Regions from separate parts of the Exiguobacterium sp. s161 genome, predicted to be linked through region 2. Evidence: predicted binding sites of a transcription regulator. Region 2 holds the regulator's gene; each other region holds the start of a gene.

Region 1 (2,275 bases), 790 kb from region 2:
ACGCCATTGAAATGCGGCGCGCGCTTCATAAAATACCAGAACCAGGGTTCAAGGAATTTAAGACGCAAGCTTTTATATTGGAACAAATTCGTGCCTATCCACCAGATCGTGTCACGTATGACACGTTTGAAACGGGAGTATTCGTTCGAGTGAAAGGATTGACTGGAAATCGGACAATTGGGTACCGTGCAGACATTGATGGGTTACCGATCGAAGAAGCGACAGGTCTTCCATTTTGTTCGGAACATCCAGGCTTCATGCATGCCTGTGGTCACGATATGCACACGTCGATTGCGTTGGGATTGATGAAACGAATCATTGAATTGCCGGTCATGGATGATGTCGTCTTTTTATTCCAACCAGCGGAAGAAGGTCCGGGCGGGGCAGAACCGATGATTAAAAGTCCGTTGTTTGAAAAATATCGTCCAAGTGAGATGTATGGTCTTCACGTCGCACCGGAATATCCAGTCGGTACGATTGCGAGCCGTCCCGGCGTCTTGTTCGCGAGTGCTCGAGAAGTCCATATCACGATCTATGGTCAAAGTGGTCATGCGGCCTTTCCTCATTTGACGATTGATACGGTCGTTGCGCAAGCAGCCTTAATCATGCAATTGCAAACAATCGTCAGTCGATCGATCAATCCGATGAACTGTAGCGTCATTACGATCGGAAAGGTCGATGCCGGGATTCGGGAAAACGTCATCGCCGGTAGAGCTGTTCTTGACGGTACGATGCGCGCACTCAATGGAGAAGACATGGAAAAACTGGAACGACGCGTTCGTGACATCATTCGAGGAATCGAAGCTTCCTTTGGCGTCAAGATTGATCTACAATTCGGAAATCGTTATTACGAGGTCGTCAATGACCGACACATCGTTGATAAATTTTCATCATTCGTCAAGATGAATGCGAACTACATTGAATGTGATGCAGCAATGACAGGAGAAGACTTCGGATTCATGTTGAAGGAAATTCCAGGGATGATGTTTTGGCTCGGAGTCGACAATCCGACATCTGGACTTCACCAACCAACCTTGAATCCGGATGAATCCGCGATTCCATTTGTGATTGATTTACTCGATCATTATTTCCGAGAATATGTTTAAAAAGTTTTATGAAATAATGAAGGACATTAAGCTTTCCCTTTCGAAATCAAGAATGGGAGAGCTTTTTATATATGTAAGAATAGGAGTTTTCGAACATTTTGTGAAAAAAATCACGTGCACATGTGAACAATTTGTTACATCAAACATTATAAACAGACATAAAGGGTTATGTTCTCTATGATACGGTTATAGACCATATAGAGAAGTATGTTTTAGGAAGAGGGGGCTATATACATGTTCAATGATCCCGTATTGCTCAGTCGATTGTTGACAGGGCTCACATTAGCGTTTCATATTATATTCGCGACGATTGGCGTCGGGGTACCACTCATGGTACTCGCTGCTGAATTCATCGGTCTGAAACGCAAAGATCCGGATTATATTTTATTAGCAAGACGGTGGACGCGTGGATACGTCGTTACCGTCGCAGTCGGTGTCGTGACAGGGACGGCCATCGGATTGCAATTATCACTACTTTGGCCGTCACTCATGCAAGTGGCTGGTCAAACGATCGCATTACCACTGTTCATGGAAACATTCGCATTCTTCTTTGAAGCGATTTTCCTCGGTATTTACCTGTATACATGGGATCGATTCAAAAACCCATGGTTACACTGGTTGATCGGGATTCCAGTCGTCATCGGTGCGACAGCATCAGCATTCTTCATTACGACGGTCAACTCCTTCATGAACTCACCAGAAGGATTTAAGATCGTCAACGGAACGCTAACGCAAATTGAACCATTAAAAGCAATGTTCAATACAGCAACACCTACAAAAGCAACACACGTCATCGTATCGGCTTATTTGACAGTCGCCTTCATCTTGGCGGCAATCGCGGCGTTCCACTTACTCCGCAAAAAAACACTCTCAGCAGCGGAAACAGCGTATCACAAAAAAGCACTTCGCTTAACGGTTATGGCTGGATTGATTTTTGCCTTCTCGACTGCACTTGTCGGGGACTTCTCAGGGAAATACTTGGCGAAATATCAGCCAGAGAAACTCGCGGCTGCTGAATGGCATTTTGAAACGACAAGTGAAGCAGAATTGATCTTTGGTGGGATACTTGATCAGCAAGAAGACGGTAGTTATGAAATCAAGGGAGCCGTCAAAATCCCATATGCACTCTCGATCCTTGCGGGTGGAGCTCCAGATACAGAAGTCATTGG
Region 2 (2,275 bases):
AAAGAAGATGACCGGAATATACGTCAATGTCGCTTTTTGCTCCTTATCATACAGACCAGGGCGGACGAATGCCCAGAGTTGATACATCCAGAACGGCGATGCCAGCACGATTGCGATGATGAACGCAAGATTCAAATACAACATTAAAGGATCTGCGACGTTGAAGGCATTCAAACCGATACCGAGCTCTTTTAAGTCCGCTTGCAAGAAGCGAACGAGCGGTCGGACGAGCGGAAATGCAACAGCGAACAGGACGACGACGATGATAAGCGACCAGACGATTCGTTTACGCAGTTCGTCTAGATGCGACGTCACGCTTTGTTCTTGATCAATCGCCATGATTCAATCACTTCTCTTTCGGTTCATCCTTTTTATCGTCGTCCATGATACCGTTCGTTGCGCTCTTGAACTCTTTCAATGTCTGACCCGCAGCACGACCAAGTTCAGGTAACTTTTTCGGTCCGAAGATGATTAATGCGACGACACCGATTAGTGCTAAGCTACCTGGTCCGATGAATGCTATAGTTGACGGGATAAGGTTTTCCATTATGATTTCACTCCTTCAGCTGATTGCGAATAATGCTTCATGAAATAAACTAACGACTGCAACTCGATCGATAAATCGATGTGATGGACCCGGACGCTCGCTGGCACGTTCAACCGCGCGGGCGTAAAGTTCAGGATGCCCGTCACACCATACTCGACTAACTCATCCGCTACTGACTGCGCGAACTGGGATGGAACCGTCAAGATGGCAACATCGACCTGATTCGCTTCGATTTGTTCTTTCATGTCCGAAACATGATAGATTGGAACGTCATGCGTCGTTGTTCCGACCTTCTCTTCGTCCGCATCAAACGCAACGACTATCCGAGTACTATTATTCTTTAAAAAGTTATAATTTGCAAACGCTGTTCCGAGATGACCGACCCCGATTAAGGCAACATTCGTCACCTCATCTTGATTCAAGGTTTTGCGGAAAAACGTTAAGAGATGTTGAACGTTATATCCATACCCCTTCTTCCCTAATGCCCCAAAGTAGGAAAAATCGCGACGAATCGTTGCTGAATCAACCTTCACCGCCTCGCTTAACTCAGCAGAAGAGACGCGGAGCTTGCCTGAATTGTATAAACTTTGGATGAAGCGATAATATAGCGGCAACCGTTTTGCTGTCGCTTGTGGAATTTTTGTGTCTGGTCCATTCATCCTGCAGTTCCCCCTTCGGCCACATCCATCGTGGCACCCAAATCTTTGCAAAAAGCTTTCTACTCTCCTTGATTGTAAACCACTTCACATAGAGTCACAAATAATATATTCCGCAGGACCTCGCGCTTTTGTTCGTGATAGACTAAAGGGTGGAAGGATGGATGGAAATGATACTCTTACAAGTCAACCAACTCTCGAAATCATTCGGCGTTGAGCCGATTTTAGAAAATATCAAATTGGAAGTACAAGAGCGTGACCGGATTGCGCTCGTCGGACGAAACGGTGCCGGTAAATCGACCTTGCTCAAAATCATCGCTGGCGAACTCAGTCATGACTCGGGCGACATCATGAAAGGCAAGGATGTCAAAATCGGTTATCTCGCGCAAGACAGTGGTCTTGAATCGAACGAGACGATCTGGAACGAGATGCTGACCGTCTTTGAACATCTCCAAGAACAAGAACGAACACTACGCCGGATGGAAATCGAAATGGGCATGGAGCATATCTTGAACGATCCGGTCGCGTACGATCGTCTCCTAAAGACGTACGATCAAGCGCAACACGACTTCTCAGAAGCGGGTGGTTATCAGTTCGAAGCGAATATCCGCTCCGTCCTGCACGGCATGCGCTTTTATCCGGACGATTATTCGCGCCGGATCCAAACGTTATCCGGTGGTCAACGGACACGTCTCGCCTTAGCGAAGATGCTCCTGCAAGCACCAGAGCTCCTCATTCTCGATGAGCCAACCAACCACCTCGATATCGATACGCTCGCTTGGCTCGAAAGTTACCTCGGCGGTTATCGTGGTGCCGTTCTGATCGTCTCGCACGACCGGTACTTCCTTGACCAAGTCGTCAATGTCGTCTATGAGCTGTCACGCAATGTCTGCCGTAAGTTCACCGGTAACTACACGAAGTACTTGGAACAAAAAGCGGCATTGTACGATCAAGAAATGAAACAGTTCGAACAGCAACAAGAAGAGATCGCGAAGATGCAGGACTTCATTCAACGCAACATCGCTCGGGCGACGACGACAAAACGTGCCCAAAGTGTCCGGAAGCGACTCGA
Region 3 (2,275 bases), on a different contig from region 2:
TTGATTCCGTTACCCACGTCGGATCACCTGAGAATAGATCGTTGTAGTCTGGTGTCCGTAAGAACTTAACGATCCGAAGCTTCATGACGAAATGATCGACGAGTTCTTGTGCAGTCTCTTCCGTCAAGCGACCAGCCGCAAGATCACGTTCGACATAAATATCAAGGAACGTCGAGACTCGACCGAGTGACATGGCTGCCCCGTTTTGCTCTTTGATGGCAGCAAGATAGGCAAGATAGACCCACTGGAATGCTTCTTGTGCTGTTTCTGCAGGGCGGGAGAGATCGAAACCATAGCGAGCTCCAAGCTCGGTCAATTCCGTTAATGCGCGCAACTGTTCATTCATCTCTTCACGGTCGCGAATCATCGATTCAGATAAGAACCCGCCACGTGCCTTTAAATCCTTCTTACGTTCTTCGATCAAGCGTGCCGTTCCGTACAAAGCAACACGGCGATAGTCACCGATGATCCGTCCGCGACCATAAGCATCAGGTAATCCGGTGATAATACCGGCTTTACGTGCAGCGCGCATTTCAGGGGTATAGGCATCGAAAACCCCTTGGTTATGTGTCTTCCGGTACTCGCTGAAAGTTTTCGTGACGGTCTCGTCTGCTTCAAAGCCATACGCAGCTAGGGCATCATTCACCATCCGAATCCCACCGTTCGGATGAATCGAACGTTTAAACGGTTCGTCTGTCTGTAAACCGACGATTTTTTCAAGTGAGCGATTCAGATACCCTGCATCATGCGAGAGGATCGTTGATGGTGTTTTAGCATCGACGGCATATACACCACCACGTTGTCGTTCTTCATTCGTCAGCTGTAGAATTTGTTGCCAGAGACGTTCCGTTGCTTGCGTCGGACCGACTAAAAAGTGATCATCTCCTGTATATTCCGTGCGGTTGAGTCGAATGAAATCTGCGACATCGATCGTCTTTACCCATTCACCAGACGTAAAGTTCGTCCAAGCACTCGTTTTTTCTAATAACATGGATACCACTCCTTTAATATTGAGCTAATCATCAGTTCCTTATGTGAATAGTGTAACAAAAGGAAGGGGAGATTCCCTTTACGTTCATGTGAATGTTTTAACAAGTGGACAAACGTTGATATGACGGGCTTTCTTTACTTCTGTATTCATATGAAAATAGTTTGAAAAAAACAGTTTTAGATTGCTAATTCAAGGTTTTTTGGAAACTGTATGAGTTGATTTGAAAAAGATTCACTAGAACAGTTGAAACTGTGAGGAATGTCACGCTACGGTGCCTTGTATTTTTAAGACGTATCGTTGACAATGAAAAAGGGAATATAGAACGTGGAGGTGTGCCAAATGGAGTATGTATCATTAACACAACAAGGAGAGTATCAGTCGGGAGACTGGGTCTCGCTGAAAATCGGATCGGACGGTTCAACGCGAACGGGAATGATCACGGAATTCGAAAATGATGGATTCTGGATTCGATTTGAAGATGATTTTGATTATGAAGACTTTATCGGCTATGATGAATCGTATTGGATTGCGCTTGTTCGTCGTCCGGTTGACGTAAAAGCGACGTATGCGAGTCTTGCGGAGTACCCGGCACTCGCTGCAGAATTACAGGATCGTGTCATCCAAGGATTCGAAATTTTAGAAGAAGAAGCCGGTGAAAGCGAGATTCGATTCCATATTCGATTGCTCGACGCAGGAAATGAATATACACAGACATTACGGGGATACCGTGATGCATCAGGAGATCATGTCGAATACGTAACGGCATGATGGAATTAAGAGAGTAGGAGAAATCGTTATGAACTTTACAAAACCATTTTTACAGGAAGCATGGGAACGCGCACGCTTTACGGAGTTGATGCCTGTTCAAGAACAAGCGATTCCGTTGTTGCGCGAAGGAAAAGATGTCCTGGCGGAAGCGCCGACAGGAACAGGGAAGACGCTTGCCTATGTCATTCCAGCTTTAGAAAAGATTGAAGTAGAAGAACCACACGTGCAAGTCGTGATCACGGCACCAACACGGGAACTCGTCATGCAAATTCATCAAGTCATTCAATTGTTTGCTCAAGGAAGTGGTATCAAATCCGGTGCATTCATTGGTGGTGTTGAATTAAAACGACAATATGAACGATTGAAGAAAAAACCACAAATCATCGTCGGAACGCCAGGGCGTCTCGTTGAGTTGATTGATTCGAAGAAGCTGAAGATGCATAAGGTGAAATTGATCGTCTTGGACGAAGCGGATCAAATCTATGAGAGTGGTATGAGTGACTCGGCGACGCGGAT

What was found. Region 2 encodes Rex, which represses fermentation and respiration genes when NADH is low (regulators of the CRP and FNR family bind a similar motif). Its sites were predicted from a motif close to TTGTGAAATATTTCACAA; they were not measured.
Region 1: the regulator Rex is predicted to act here: its motif matches at 1,205-1,222, upstream of KNQ14_RS03855 (cytochrome ubiquinol oxidase subunit I).
Region 3: the regulator Rex is predicted to act here: its motif matches at 1,078-1,095, upstream of pflB (formate C-acetyltransferase).

The regions. Positions count from the first base shown of each region.
Region 1 covers NZ_JACSNH010000001.1:799,191-801,465, forward strand. Annotated here, with positions in the region: gene KNQ14_RS03845 (transcriptional regulator CcpC) at 1-10, shown strand, start outside; gene KNQ14_RS03850 (N-acetyldiaminopimelate deacetylase) at 1-1,106, shown strand, start outside; gene KNQ14_RS03855 (cytochrome ubiquinol oxidase subunit I) at 1,341-2,275, shown strand, end outside.
Region 2 covers NZ_JACSNH010000001.1:8,819-11,093, reverse strand. Annotated here, with positions in the region: gene tatC (twin-arginine translocase subunit TatC) at 1-339, opposite strand, end outside; gene KNQ14_RS00090 (twin-arginine translocase TatA/TatE family subunit) at 347-547, opposite strand; gene KNQ14_RS00085 (redox-sensing transcriptional repressor Rex) at 547-1,206, opposite strand; gene KNQ14_RS00080 (ATP-binding cassette domain-containing protein) at 1,374-2,275, shown strand, end outside.
Region 3 covers NZ_JACSNH010000005.1:53,899-56,173, reverse strand. Annotated here, with positions in the region: gene pflB (formate C-acetyltransferase) at 1-991, opposite strand, end outside; gene KNQ14_RS12815 (hypothetical protein) at 1,331-1,759, shown strand; gene KNQ14_RS12810 (DEAD/DEAH box helicase) at 1,788-2,275, shown strand, end outside.